One region of the Terriglobus aquaticus genome, then DNA from elsewhere that is predicted to be linked to it. Evidence: predicted binding sites of a transcription regulator. Region 1 holds the regulator's gene; each other region holds the start of a gene.
What was found. Region 1 encodes LexA, which represses DNA repair genes until DNA is damaged. Its sites were predicted from a motif close to CANTTCGCTTTTTATTCGC; they were not measured.
Positions count from the first base shown of each region.

Region 2: a site for LexA is predicted at 2,711-2,729, ahead of recA (recombinase RecA). Genes of this name have one in related genera too.
Region 3: a site for LexA is predicted at 3,009-3,027, ahead of OHL12_RS04420 (putative DNA modification/repair radical SAM protein). Genes of this name have one in related genera too.

Region 1 is NZ_JAGSYB010000001.1:716,637-721,576, reverse strand. Features, by position in the region: gene OHL12_RS03185 (sigma-54-dependent transcriptional regulator) at 1-453, opposite strand, end outside; gene OHL12_RS03180 (hypothetical protein) at 450-743, opposite strand; gene OHL12_RS03175 (response regulator transcription factor) at 740-1,513, opposite strand; gene lexA (transcriptional repressor LexA) at 1,753-2,355, shown strand; gene OHL12_RS03165 (ThuA domain-containing protein) at 2,348-3,127, shown strand; gene OHL12_RS03160 (HAD family hydrolase) at 3,124-3,822, shown strand; gene OHL12_RS03155 (MFS transporter) at 3,842-4,940, opposite strand, start outside.
Region 2 is NZ_JAGSYB010000001.1:2,155,051-2,159,990, forward strand. Features, by position in the region: gene OHL12_RS09010 (helix-turn-helix domain-containing protein) at 1-168, shown strand, start outside; gene OHL12_RS09015 (3-keto-disaccharide hydrolase) at 185-922, opposite strand; gene OHL12_RS09020 (FAD-dependent thymidylate synthase) at 958-2,673, shown strand; gene recA (recombinase RecA) at 2,785-3,864, shown strand; gene fabG (3-oxoacyl-[acyl-carrier-protein] reductase) at 3,997-4,743, shown strand; gene OHL12_RS09035 (DUF4396 domain-containing protein) at 4,849-4,940, shown strand, end outside.
Region 3 is NZ_JAGSYB010000001.1:1,043,279-1,048,218, forward strand. Features, by position in the region: gene OHL12_RS04410 (alpha/beta hydrolase) at 1-130, opposite strand, end outside; gene OHL12_RS04415 (UdgX family uracil-DNA binding protein) at 216-1,679, opposite strand; gene OHL12_RS04420 (putative DNA modification/repair radical SAM protein) at 1,676-2,992, opposite strand; gene hpt (hypoxanthine phosphoribosyltransferase) at 3,161-3,748, opposite strand; gene OHL12_RS04430 (prolipoprotein diacylglyceryl transferase) at 3,819-4,667, shown strand; gene OHL12_RS04435 (M48 family metalloprotease) at 4,674-4,940, opposite strand, start outside.

The DNA.
Region 1 (4,940 bases):
ACCCACCGGAGCCGCTGCTGCGGAGACTGGTGGCATTCCCAACCCCGAGGCTGTCGCCGCCGGAGCAGCCGCACACAAGTGCTCGGCATCGCGCAATGCCAGCAGCAGCTCGTTCCGCCGCGGGCTCCGAACGGCCGACGCCACCGGCGATCCCTCCGTCGTAAGCATGTCGACCGTCGGAAACTGTTCCAGGAACTGCTGGGCAAACTCACGCGCCGACAGGTCCGGCAGCCACTCGTCCAGCAGCACCGCGCCACAGGGACGGTCCTCCTGCCGCAGCCACGCCTCAGCCCCGCTTTCCGCCTCCTGCACCGTCCACCGCAGACCTCGCAGCGTCTTGGCCAGATGCGCCCGCAACTCCGCATTCGCGCTCACCACCAGCACTGTCGCGCTCAGCGCCGCAGTGCGAGGCGGCTGTGTTCCCGTGATCTCCCGACCCGCTGCCTGCGTCATGCCATTCCCCCAAAACTGCGATCGACCCACGCGGTCTCGCCTGGCGCCGGAGCTTCCAGGCCGCGGCCCGCATCCACAGCTTCATCCAGCAGCGACCGCAACTGATACACAGACCGCATCGCGCGCTGGCACTCCACCATCACCGCTTCTAGCGCCTGCGCGCGCTCCGCCTCATCCGCCGAGCCCTGCATCATCGTCAGCGCCAGGCTCATCACCGTCAGCGGCTGACTCAGGGCGTGCAAGATGCCGTGCGCACGTTCCCTATTCACCGAGATATAGGTGCCGCTCATGCCGCCACCGCCGGAAAGGCTTCCGTACCCGGCATGTGCGCTGGGAAGGACGCGTCAGAGGCTGGCTTGCGCGGCACCATCTTCAGTGGACCGGCCGCCGGAGCCAGCGCGTACCCGCTGCCCCGTACCGTCACGATCAGGTCTTCGTCGCCTTCGTCCGTCCGCAGCTTGCGGCGCAGATAGTTCACGTACACATCGACCACGTTGGTGCCGGAGTCCGGCGCCATCTTCCAGACCTTCTCCAGCAACTCCGGCCGGCTCACCGCGCGCTTCCGGTTCTGCAGCAGGTAGTCCAGCAGCGCAAACTCCTTCGCGGTCAGCACCACCTCCGCGCCGTGAACGTGCACCGTCCGTGTCAGCCGGTCCACCTGCAAGGCTCCATGGCGCACAACGGAGCTCTCCGTTTCCACACCTTTGCGCCGCAGGATCGCCCGGCATCGCGCCGCCATCTCGTGGAACGAAAACGGCTTCACCAGGAAATCGTCTGCCCCGGCGTCCAGGCAGCGGATGCGCTCCTCCACGGAGCCGCGGCCCGTCAGCACCAGCACCGGGGTTTGCACACCACCCAGGCGCATGCGCTGCAACACCTCTACCCCGTCCAGCCGCGGCAGGTTCAGGTCCAGCACGATCACGTCATTCTGGTTCTCCGCCGCAATCTCCACGCCGGCTTCTCCGTTTGCGGCGTGCATCACCGTGTGGCCCTGCTGTTCCATACCTTTCTTCAAGAACGACGCCAAAGCACTGTCATCTTCCACGAGCAAAATCTGCATGGTTTCCTCTTATCTCGGTCAGACTCAGGGGGAAAGATTGGAAGGGACGGAACGCTGAGCGTTCTCTTATTCGCTGCTCTGTAAGAAAGATGCTGTGTGGGCATTAGGCCTCGCAACGGATGCGCCGGATCACTCCACTTCAGCTTTCTCAAAATGGGAAAGTTCGCTCGGATGTGCCACTTTTGGTTCACCCGAATGCCCCTTGCCACGGTTCGCCTTTTATTCGCTACAATTCCAGCATGGCGATCACGCGTCGGCAAAAAGAGGTGCTCGATTTCCTTTCCGCATTTACTCAGCGGAAGGGCTACTCCCCGTCCTATGAAGAGATCGCCACCGGACTTGGGCTGAACTCCCTCGCAACCGTCCACAAACACGTCACCAACCTGCACAACAAGGGCCTTCTCCAGCGATCCCACAACCGGAGCCGGTCCATCGACGTCCTTGCGCAGAAGTCCCGGCGAACGCCAGACCGGCTCCCGCTCATGGGCCGCATCGCTGCCGGCAAACCGGTCGAAGCCATCGAGACCGCTGAAACCATCTCGCTGTCAGAGATCGTCGGCAGCCGTGAGGTCTTCGCTCTCGAAGTTCGCGGTGACTCCATGTGCGACGAGCACATCGTCAACGGCGACTACGTGCTGGTGGAACGCACCGCCACCGCGCGCGAAGGTGAAATTGTCGTCGCCCTCGTGGACGGCGCAGACGCCACCCTGAAGCGCTTCTACAAAGAAGGTGCGATGGTACGCCTGCAACCGTCTAACGCCGCCATGGCTCCCATCTTCGCTCCCGCGGACCGCGTCACCATCCAGGGCAAAGTCCTCGGCATGTTGCGGAAGTATGCCTAGGTCGAGATCGCTGGCCCTGCTGGGCGGCTGCCTCGCAGCCCTCCTGATCGTGGGCCTGTGCGTCGCGCAGTCCGCCCCCAAGCGCATCCTGGTCTATACCCGCAACTACACACCCGATGGCAAGGGCTACGTCCACGAAAACATCGCCGCTAGTGTCGAGGCCTTCCGCCGCATCGGTGCGCAGCACGGTATTACCGTCGACACCTCCGCCGATCCGGCGGCCTTCACCCCGGCGAACCTCAGCCGGTACGACGCCCTGGTCTTCAGCAACAGCAACAACGACGCCTTCGCTACGGACGCGCAGCGCGATGCCTTCCGCGCCTACATTCACGCCGGCCATGGCTTCGTTGCCGTCCACTCCGCTTCCGGCAGCGAGCGGAACTGGCCGTACTTCCAGCAGGTGCTCGGGGGACACTTCGCCTTCCACCCGCCCCAGCAGAGCTTCACCGTGACCGTTGCGGACCCCGCTTCGCCGGTCACCCGTTCCCTGCCCGCCAGCTTCCGCTGGACCGACGAATGCTACTTCCTCGACCGTCTCGCGCCCGATCTTCACATCCTTCTGACTACGCCGCGCGATGCCCTCGCCCTCGGCGACAAGGCCGCTGACGCCCGTCAGTTTCCGTCCGCTCTGCCGTTGGCGTGGACCCAAACCTTCGATAACAGCCGCGAGTTCTACATAGCGCTCGGTCACAACATCGACAACTACGACAACCCACTCTTCACCGGCATCCTGGAGCGCGGTCTCCTCTGGACCCTCGGAATGAACCGTTGAACCGTCCGGAACTTCTCATTTTCGATCTGGACGGCACGCTGATCGACTCTCGTCGCGACCTCGTCGAGTGCGTCAACGCCTCGCTGGTCCACTGCGGGCTTCCGCACCTGCCAGCGGAACATATTGCGAGCTTCATCGGCGATGGCGCAGCCGCCTTGGTCGAACGTTCCCTGGCTGCCGCCGGGGGAGATCCGCATCTTCTCCAGGACGAAGCGCTCCGTTACTTCCTAAGCTTCTACCGCGAACACCTGCTCGATCACACCGCACCCTACCCAGGCGTGCTCGCCGCGCTCCAGCAAATCCGCAATCTGGATTCGCCGCCACTGCTGGCCGTACTCACCAACAAGCCTGTCAATCCTTCGCACCGCATTTGCGACGCTCTCCACCTCACGCCGCTCCTCTTCGCGAACTTCGGCGGCAACAGCTTCGCGACCAAGAAGCCAGACCCCGAAGGCCTGCTCGCCCTCTGGCGTAACGCGGAGACGATCCTCGGGCACATGATCGCTCCCGAAAGGGTAGTTCTCATCGGCGACTCCGAAGTGGACGTTCGCACCGCCCGCAACGCCGGCGTCCTCGCCTGGGGATGCACCTGGGGCTTCGCAAAGGAGAAGATGCTCGCCGAATCACCGGACGCTCTGGCCCATTCCCCCGCCGACTGGCTCGCACTGCTCCAAGCCAGCAGCACCGCTGATTAGCTAGCTTCGTATCCCGGCATCAACCTTGCGCGGGCGCATCTCCAAGGGCCTGGGTACGCACGCGGTGCCCGCTCACTGCGCTCCCCGCCTCAACCGGCAACCGCGCAAACGAAATCAGGCTGCATAGCGCCAGCGCACTCATCGCGCAGAACGCCGCCCGAAAGCTGCCGTGGCCAGCGCCGCCATCCGCGGCCGTACCTTGCGTCAGGTGCAGAACCAGCGCGGCCACCGACACACCCAAACTCACCGTCATCTGCTGCACCATGGTTGCGAACGTCGTCCCGCTTGCCGTCAGCTCCGGCGACAGGTCGGCAAAGCCAAGCGTCGTCAACGCAGTCAGCTCCATGGACCGCCCGGCGCCCCCCAAAAACAGAATGAGCAGCACCAGCGTGACTGGAGTCGCGGCTCGCAGCCACCCGCAAGCGGCCAGCAGCAACACTGTCGCGATGCCGTTGCCCAGCAGCACGCCACGAAATCCGTACCGCCGCAGCAGGGGCGTGGTCAGCGGCTTCATCGCCAGGTTGCCCGCAAACACCGCCATCGTCAGCGATCCCGACCGCAGAGCGTCCAACCCAAACGCCGTTTGAAACAGCAGCGGCAGCAGGAACGGTACGGAAAACACCGCCATTCGAAACAGCGAACCCGCCACCATCACGGTGCGAAACGTCGCAATCCGGAACAGCGCAGGCGCAAACAGCGCGCGCGGACTGCGCCGCATGTGGCTGACCGTGAGCATCGTGCACACGAGTCCAAGCGCCAGCAGTGCGCCGGAGCTGACTACGCCGGCGCCGTTCTCAAACAGCTCCAGCCCCACCACCCACAGCAGGCACGACAGCCCGGTCAGCACAACGCCGGTACCGTCCAGCGACGGCGGTGCTGCCTGCCGCTCACTGTCGCGCACCACCGCCAGCGAGATTCCAAACAGCAGGAAACCGATCGGCAAGTTCAGCAGAAACATCCAGGGCCAGCTCGCCACATGGATGATCCATCCGCCGACCACCGGTCCCAGGATCGGCGCGGTCAGGGCGGGCCAGATCGTATACGCAATCGCCTTCATCAACTGCGGCTTGGTCGCCGAGCGCACCACCATCAGCCGGCCCACCGGCACCATCATTGCC
Region 2 (4,940 bases), 1.4 Mb from region 1:
GCCAGCCTTGCGGAAGAGCTTGGGATCTCGCGATCGGCGGCGCAAACCGCAATCGCCTGGCTGCTGCAGCGCAAACTGCTCACTGTGCAACGCGAGCACATTACCGCGACGCCGGTGTACACGACGCATCAGCCGTGGTCCCGGCTGCGCCGGGACCGTTCGATCTAACACTTGCTGTACCGGACTACTGCGCCGGAAGCTCGCGGATGCGGATGTTCCGGAAGTGCACGGTATCGCCGTGGTCCTGCAGCAGGATGTGACCGTTGGGAGCATCCGCAAAGCCAGAGAAGTGGGTGAACTTGCTTTGCGTGAAGGCCGCCTTGAAGTCCTGCGAGGCGCGATCGTACTGCAGCACCTTTACGCCGTTCAACCAGTGTTCGCCGTGATTGCCGCGAACCACGATGCGCGCGGTGTTCCAGACGCCGGGGCCGCGGTAGGCGCCCGCCGTGTGCGACGGCAGAATGTCATAGAGCGATGCCGTCCTACGGTCGCCGTCATGGCCCAGCTTCGCGTCGGGGTGCTTGTCGTCGTCCAGGATCTGGTATTCGAAACCGAGCTGGTGATCGTGCGCCGCCGCATTCACCTGGTCGTTGACGAAGTACTTAATGCCGCTATTGCCGCCGGGCTCGATGTTGAAGTCCGCGAGGAGCTCGAAGTTGGTGAAGGTGCGGTCGGTCACAACGTCGCCCTGGTGGTGCGCGCTCTTCTGCAGCGTCAGGACGCCGTCCTGGATGAGCACGCCGGTGACCGGCTCTCCCGTCGCGGCGACATGCCAGCCGTTCATGTCTTTGCCGTCGAACAACAGTTGCCATCCGGCCTTCTGCTGCGCGGGAGTCAGTTGGTTCTCCTGTGCCATGGACGGTGCCAGAGCGGAGCTGGCAGTGAGGAAGGCGATGACGACTGCTTGTGAGAAAAGTCTCATGCCGGATCAGCATACGCCGCGCTATCCTTGGGTGCATGCCCGACAACCTGCCTGACGTCCCGGCCAGCGGGAGCCCCGCAGTCACCGCCGCGACCGAGGTGTACGCCATTCACGGCGCCGATCCGGAGGTGCTGGCGTATGCGATGGCGAAGTATTCGCGCAGTGCCCTGACCCTGCGTGAATCGCTGAAAGAGATCAGCGCGCAACGCGCCGAGCAGTTCCTGAACACGTTCTATTTCCAGTACGGTCACCGCTCCATCGCCGACCTGGCGCACGTTGCCTTTGCCGTGGAGCGGCTGAGCCTCCTGGCTGCGATCGCCCTAGTCGACGAGCCGCGCTGGGATGGGCAGGAGCGCTCCACGCGCTACCAGGACTTCCGCAAGTCCGGCTACTACACGCCTCGGCTCGACGACTCGGCGAAGGCGGAGCTGTACCGCTCGACCATCACGCACCTGTTCGACAGCTACCAGGCTGTGGGCGAAGGCATGCTGCAGGAGCTGAAGCAGCACACACCGCGGCCCTCGACCATGGACGAGGCAGCGTATACGCGCACCTTGCGGGCCCGCGCCTTTGACATGGCGCGCTACCTGTTGCCGCTGGCGACGAATACGTCGCTGGGCCAGATCACCAACGCGCGCACGCTGGAGCAACAGATCGCCCGCCTGCTGGGCAGCGAGTACGGCGAGATACGCGAGCTGGGCGAGCGGCTTCGCGAGGCCGCCAGCGGTTCCGCCTGGAACCCGACGGGCGACACGAGGGAGGTGAAGGTTGCGCCGACCCTGGTGAAGTACACGGCACCGAGTAACTTCGCAGCGCAAAGCAAGCTGGCACTCACCGAGGCCGCGCGATCTCTGATGGGGGACGCGCCCATTGCGGCGATGCCGGCTGAGTCTCCCAACGTGGAGCTGATCGTAACGCCGCCCGGCGAGCGGCTCTCACTGGAAATCGACCTTGCAACGTCCCTGCTGTATCCGCACACGCATTACCGCTACGCGCAGTTGCGGGAAGCGGTGCGCAGCCTGCCGGAGCAGCGCATCCTGGAGCTCGTGTCGCTCGGCACCGTGCACCGCGGCCGGCATGACGAGTTGCCGCGCGCCTTTGCCGCGGCGAACGGTTTGCGTTTCGACATCCTGATGGATGTGGGCGGCTTCCGCGACATGCACCGGCACCGCCGCTGCGTGCAGTTGCTGCAGGACTACACGTCTGCGCACGGCTTCGATACGCCAGACTTCCCGGGTCAGCCGCCCGTCAGCGGGTCGGCGGTGGCGGCGGTATTTGCGGAAGGTATGGAATCGGCCATGCACGCGTACGCCCGGCTGGGGGGAGCCACTGTGCCGGACACGGTGGCCACCGCTTCTGCGGAGGGCTCGAAGCTGCAAGCGCACTCGGCGGCTGCTGTTCCCGTCCCGGAGTTCCGCGCGAATGGCTCCCTGGGCATGACGTGGGGCAAACCCCTGGCATCGCCGGCCGACGGTCTCGACTTCCCCACCGACCCGAAACCGACGACTGTAGCCGCAAACCCGGACGCAGCCTATGTGCTGCCGCTGGCCACGCGCTGCCGCTCGCTGTTCGCCATGGACTTTGCGCAGGCGGTGTACATCAGCGAACTGCGCTCCACGCCGGCCGGCCATTGGAGCTATCGCAACGTCGCCTGGCAGATGTTTCAGGCGGTGCAGCGGCAGTATCCGGGGCTGGCGGAACACTTCCGCATCCGCGATCCACACGAGCCGGTGGACCTGCTGCAGCGGTAGGCTGGCGGCAGGAAATGCCGCAAAGATGGTGCACCATTGCTTCGCTTTTTCTTTGCTCTACTCCTGTTTCGGGTGCTACGATTTTCTTAGGATTGCGAGGGTTGTAACGGCATGGCAGACGATCGCGGCAGAGCCATAGAGCTGGCGCTGGCCGGCATTGAAAAGCAGTTTGGCAAAGGTTCCATCATGAAGCTGGGGGCGAAGGACGCCATCGTTCCCATCTCCGTGATCTCCACCGGTTCCATCAGCTTCGACGCGGCGCTTGGCGTGGGCGGAGTTCCCCGCGGCCGCGTAGTTGAGATCTACGGCCCGGAATCATCCGGTAAGACGACCATCACGCTGCAGATCGTGGCGGAAGCGCAGAAGCAGGGCGGTATCTGCGCGTTTGTGGACGCCGAGCACGCGCTGGACCCCGTCTACGCGCGCAAGCTGGGCGTGGACACGGACAACCTGCTGATTTCGCAACCGGACTACGGCGAGCAGGCGTTGGAGATCACCGAGGCGCTGGTCCGCTCCGGCGCGATCGACGTTCTCGTCGTCGACTCGGTCGCGGCGCTCGTCCCCAAGGCCGAACTCGACGGCGAAATGGGCGACTCGCACGTGGGTCTGCAGGCTCGTCTCATGTCGCAGGCACTGCGTAAGCTGACCGGTACAGTCTCAAAGTCGCGCACCTGCCTCATCTTCATCAACCAGATCCGCGAAAAGATCGGCGTCATGTTCGGCAACCCCGAAACGACGACCGGTGGCCGCGCTCTGAAGTTCTACTCGTCGGTGCGCGTGGACATCCGCCGCATCGGTGCGGTGAAGGAAGGCGACGTGGTCGTGGGATCGCGCACCAAGACCAAGATCGTGAAGAACAAGGTCGCCGCTCCGTTCCGTGAGGCTGAGTTTGACATCCTGTATGGCGAAGGCATCAGCCGCGAGGGCGACGTGCTCGACCTGGCGGTGCTGCACAACATCGTGGACAAGAGCGGCGCGTGGTACAGCTACGCGGGCGAGCGCATCGGACAGGGTCGTGAGAACGTCCGCAACTTCCTGAAGACCAACAAGGACGTCTTCGGCCGCATGGACGCGGAACTGCGCGCCAAGCTGAAGATCGGTGCGGCCTCGACCGCACCGGTTCCAGATGCTCCAGCGGACGGCGAAGCCAAGGCTGTGGAAGCCGTCGGCGGACGCAAGGGTCGCGGGTAAGTAAACCTTTTCAAGCAACGGGCGAGGCTGCGGCCTCGCCCGTTTGTTTATGACCACGGCAGCCTCGCACAGAGGAGCCGCTGGCGCGATCCCGCTTCGTATACTGTTCAGCGGAAGAGAGGTATGGCACACATGGCAGGTTTCGAAGGGCGCGTTGCGCTGGTCACGGGAGCATCGCAGGGCATCGGACGCGCCGTCGCGATCGAGCTCGGACGCGCGGGTGCCACGGTCGCGCTGGCCGCACGCAACGAGAGCAAGCTGGCCGAGGTGAAATCCGAGATCGAGGCTGCAGGTGGCAAGGCCGAGAGCTTCGCGCTCGACGTTGCGAGCGAAGACTCCATCAAGTCTGTCGCCAAGGAGATCGTCGCCAGGCTCGGTGCTGTCCACATCCTGGTCAACAACGCCGGCGTGACGAAGGACGGCCTCGTCCTGCGCATGAAGACCGCCGACTGGAATGACGTGCTGACGACAAACCTGACCGGTGCCTTTCTGCTGACGCAGGCGCTGCTGCAGCCCATGATGAAGGCTCGCTGGGGCCGCGTGATCAACATCACCTCCGTTGTGGGCGAGACCGGACAGGCCGGACAGGCGAACTACGCCGCCAGCAAGGCCGGCATGATCGGCCTGACCAAGTCGCTGGCGCGTGAGTTCGCCAGCCGCGGCATCACCGTAAACGCCGTCGCGCCCGGCTACATCGAAACCGCGATGACCGCCGTTCTGAACGACGACCAGAAGAACGCCATGCTGAGCGTGGTGCCCCTGGGCCGCGCCGGTGCCGACGCCGACATCGCCGCCGCCGTGCGCTTCCTCGCCTCCGACGACGCGAGCTATATCACCGGGCACACGCTCGACGTGAACGGCGGCATGTACATGGGCTAAGTGCCCTCGATCGCACGAGGCCAACGACGCCCGCCTGCTACGGCGGGCGTTGCGCGTTACAACGAGCGCAGCAGCCGGGCACTCCTACCTTTCAGGAGCCTGCTCGTGCTGAACACCTTCGCCATTGTGTCCATTGTCATCGCCGTGATTTGCGCGATCACCATCGCAGCAGACGAGTTCCGGCGGCCGCAGAAGAT
Region 3 (4,940 bases), 330 kb from region 1:
GCATGGTGCCGCCTGAGGGCGGATGCGGGTGACAGACCAACGCAGCGTACGCACTTGTGTCCAGGCCCTCGTTCAGCACGGCCTCCAGCCGTCCCGCGGGACCACGAAGGTCTTCAATGGTTCGGATCACAGTAGTTCCATCGTACTTGGCCGGGTTCGCAAATCAGGCTCGCTCGTCGTGGGCGTTGAGTTGTCCCGTTCAACGGAGCACTCGATCAGGCGGCACCCAGGTACTGTCGAGCCAGCATCAGGTCGTCGCGCAGGTGACGATACAACTGCTCGCGGGCAGCGTCATCACGTCCGCGCAGCACGGCCGAAGGATGAATCGTCGCCATCACCTGCTCGGCGAAGTTCGCCTGCATCAGCTTGCCGCGGTCCCGCATGAGCGCGAAGGTGCCGCCCAGTAGCGACTTGGCCGCGCTGGCGCCAAGCGCCACCACCAGCTTGGGCTTCAGTGCGTCCAGTTCGGCCATGAGCCATGGCTTGCAGGCAGTGATCTCGCTCATCCGCGGGTTCTGGTGCAGCCGCAGCTTGCCGCGCTGCACGAACTTGAAGTGCTTTACCGCATTGGTCATGTAGACAGCGTCAGGATCCACACCAGCTTCTGCGAGAGCTTTCCGCAGGACGCCGCCAGCAGGGCCGACGAAGGGCTCGCCGCGCTTGTCCTCCTGGTCGCCCGGCTGTTCGCCCACGAGCACAAGGTCGGCGGTCACTGGTCCGCGGCCCGGCACCACCTGGATGGCGTGCTCGTACAGGTCGCAGCCGCGGCAGGTAGGCAAGGCCGCCTGGATCACAGGGAGCGTGTGCTCGTGCGGAACGAACGGAGCCGCGCTCGGCTTGCCGCCCTGTTTTGAGATCATGCTTTCCACTCTGCCCTCCGCCGCCTGCAAGAGAGAGGGAAGCAGTTCCACCTCCGGCAGGTTGTTCCAGTACTTCACCGGCATGTGGCTGCGCATCCCCTCGGGATTCAGACGGGCCGGGTTGAAGATGCTGCCGTAGTAGCTCTTCCACAACGTTTCGAGTTCGTCCCCGGCAGGCGCGTGTGTGCGGTCGAGTGGCGGACCGAACTGCAACTGATGCAACTCGGGATCCCAGTAGGCCGAACCGTCCGGCGTCAAGATGGACCAGCGCATCACGGCGAATCGTTCCGCGAAGAAGGGTGCAGCCAGTTCTAAGATGCGATGCGCCGGCTCGTACCAGGCGATGAACTCCTCGCCGCGCTCGCCCTCGATGCGGCGGAAGCGAACGAAAGCGTGCATCTTGTGCTCGTCGCGCTTCACTTGCTGCACCAGGCGCAGCATCGCACTTACGTCGTGGTCCACCTCAATGCGCATCAGGTCACGATTCGACTGGAGCCGCCACAACAGCCGATACAGCAGGTTCCAGCGCTGCGGGTCACGGTGGTAGCTGGCAAGTTTGGCGCGATCGAGAAAGGCTCGAGGAACATGCGGCCGCTCCTGCGACATCTCGGCGTAGGGGCCGTCCAGTGCACTCGCGTCGGTCTGCACCGCTCCGAACAGGTCGTCGGCCTGGGCGGCGACCGTGGCGTCTGCGAGGTCGATGCTGTCCGGCTCCAGCCCACGCAGAAGAGCCTTACGCGCGAGCTCGCGCCACGCATCGAAACTGGGCGGCACCGTCACGCGTGTCACGCGCTCCGCCAGCGCGTGAAGCAGACTCACAGCACACCCGTAGCCGCGGACTGAGCGGCGGCGGCAAACAGGTCCATCTGCTGCGCCGCAACCAAGCCAGCAAGGGGCTGGGCAGGCGGTAGGGCCGCAAACTCCGCGTCGGATGTCTCGCGATCTGTCTGCTCCGTGGTGAAGGGAAGCGTAGCCACAGGCAAGTGGTCCGTGGTGACGACGAACTCGAGCACGTCTTTCATGCGCACGTGCAGCTTGCGCAGGTCCTCCATGGAAAGCTTGTGATAGCGGCGAATGCGCAGGATGCGGTCCACATTGTGGTAGCCCAGACCCGGCACTCGCAGCAGAGCTTCGCGCGTCCCTGCGTTGACGTCGACCGGAAAAAACTCGGGATGGCGGCGCGCCCAAGCCAGCTTCGGATCGATCGCCAGATTCAACTCCGGGTCGCTTTCCGGAGCGATCTCGTCGGCGGCAAAGCCATAAAAGCGCATCAGCCAATCTGCCTGGTACAGCCTGTGTTCCCGCATGCGCGGCGTGGCCTGCAGGGGCAGTCGCGTGTCCGCCTCAGGGTACGGCGAGAATCCCGTGTAGTAGACCCGGCGCAACTTGTATCCGCCGTACAGGGTGCTCGCGCGCTGGATGATGTCGCGATCGGTGGCCGGCGTGGCGCCGATGACCATCTGAGTACTCTGGCCCGCGGGCGCAAATTTGGGAGCGCTGGGCAGCTTGCGGCGGTCCTCGTCAACCTCCGCCTTGCGATCGGCGATCTGGCCCATGGTGCCTTCGATCACCGTCGCCTTTTTCTCCGGTGCAAGCTGTACCAGGTCGTCCTGCGTCGGCAGTTCGATGTTGGCGCTCAGGCGGTCGGCGTACAGGCCGGCATCGTCGATCAGGCGCTGCGCACATCCGGGAATCGCCTTGATGTGGATGTATCCGCCGAAATGGTGCACCAGGCGCAGCGTCTTCGCCACCTGCACCAATTGCTCCATGGTGTAGTCCGGAGACTGGATGATGCCGGACGAGAGGAACAGGCCCTCGATGTAATTCCGCTTGTAAAAATCGAGAGTCAGCGTGACGACTTCTTCCACGGAGAAACGCGCGCGGCGTATGTCGCTCGAAACGCGATTCACGCAAAATACGCAATCGTACGTGCAGAAGTTCGTCAGCAGAATCTTCAAGAGGCTGACGCAGCGTCCATCCGGCGTGTAGCTGTGACAGATGCCCGTTCCGTCCGAGTGCCCCACACCCTTGCCGTTGCTCGCGCGGGTGGCGCCGGAACTGGCGCACGATGCGTCGTACTTCGCCGCGTCGGCCAAAATCTCGAGCTTTTGCCGCACCGTAAGCGAGGGCATCCAACCTCTATCGTAAGCGAAGAGGAGGCGAAACTGTACTCACCTCGTCTGGGAGGTGTGATGCCACAAACACGCACGGTGACTTCGGCCACTCAGGCACAGTTCCGCCAAAATAGCGCGGTTGCACAGGCGCTTCCGACCGTGCTCTGCGGCTAACGGAAGCCGATCCTAAGCCATTTCTTCGGGGAACAGCCGGATATCCACAACGTTGCGATACTTCTCGGCGAAGTCCATACCGTAGCCGATGACGAACCGGTTTGGGATCGAGAAGCAGACATAGTCCGCTTCAATCGGCACCAAACGCCGTTCCGGCTTGTCGAGGCAGGTCGCGATCTTCAGGCTGGCGGGCTTGTGCTGCAGCATCATCTTGCGCAGGTAGCTCAGCGTCAGGCCGGTATCCAGAATGTCTTCGACCACAATGACGTGCTTGCCCTCGATGGGCACGTCCAAATCCTTGATCAACTTGACCGCACCGGTCGAAGTTTTCCCTTTGCCATAGCTGGAGACCGCCACGAAATCGAAGGTGTTATCGACCGCGATGGCCCGAGCCAAGTCCGCCAGGAAGATTGCCGCGCCCTTGAGCACCCCAACCAGCACAATGCTTTCGCCGGCGTAGTCGCGGCTGATCTCCGCGCCCAGGGCTTGCACGCGCGCGTGAATCTCCTGCTCGGAGAAGAGAACTTCGCACTGCGACGCCGGGATGAACGTGGGAGTGCGGGGTTCGACCGGCTCGGCTGCGGAATCGCTGGTAGACATCCCCTAAGCCTAAACGCGAGCGCGTGCGCCAACAACCTCCGAAACAGCGAACGTATACTTCACAAGGCGCATGTTTCCCTATATCCACATCGGCTCGTTTTCGCTCGGCACCTTTGGACTCTTCATGTGGCTGGCCGGTGTAGCGGGTGTGGTGGTCCTGCAACGCAACATGAGCCGCAACCTGATCAAGGCCGATGCGGTGGTGGTTGTGGCCACCTCCATGATCGCCGGTATTTTTGGCGCCAAACTGTGGCACGAACTGCAGCAGCCGCTTGAGTTCGGACGCGACTTGCACTCCATCATCTTGCCCGGCTGGTCCCACCCGGTAGAGATCCTAGGGAACTTTCTGCAGTGGTTTCGCGCCGGCTTTGCATGGTACGGCGGCCTGCTGTTTGGCCTTGGTTCGCTGCTGTGGCAGGGGCGCTCGCTGCGCATCGGACCGTTGCGGATGCTGGACCTCGCCGCACCTGCCGCGGCACTCGGCTACGGCATCGGGCGAATTGGCTGCCTCACCTCTGGTGACGGCGACTACGGCATCAACACAACGCATCCGTGGGGCGTTCACATCCACGACGACGCTCTCGATCCGCCACGGCCAAATCCGCCTGGACTACTGGTGGAGCCGACACCGCTCTACGAGCTTCTGTTTGGTCTGGCTTTAGCGGTGTACCTGTGGATCCGCGGGCGCAAGCAACTGCCAATCGGCCAGATCACGGGCGAATACCTTGTGCTCAGCGGGATCGGCCGTTTCCTGGTCGAGTTCATCCGTCGCAACGACCGCCTCTACTTCGGCATGACCAACGCGCAGGTCGCGGCTCTGCTCACGATCGCAGCGGGCTTGGCCATGATCGCCTACGCCCGAAAGCGCGGCATTGTGCCGGTGCCTCCAGCGGTGGAGACCTCTCCCGCCGCAGTCTGAGCACAGCTAGAGCAGCTTCAAAAACGCCTTCGCTTCCTGTAGCTGCGGGAACAGCCGTTCTTCCGCTTGAAACTCACGCGAGTGGACGCAACGCCGCCCAGCCTTGACCCGCACCGGGTGCTTCAGGTGCAGCATCTCGTGGTACATCAGGTACTCGATCGCGTAACGTGGCACCCGAGGGCCATCGAACACCCGGCTGATCATGATCGTGTTGTGCGCCGCGTCATAGTGGCCCAGCAGGCGGCGGGCCGCGTGATGACTCCAGGTGAGAAT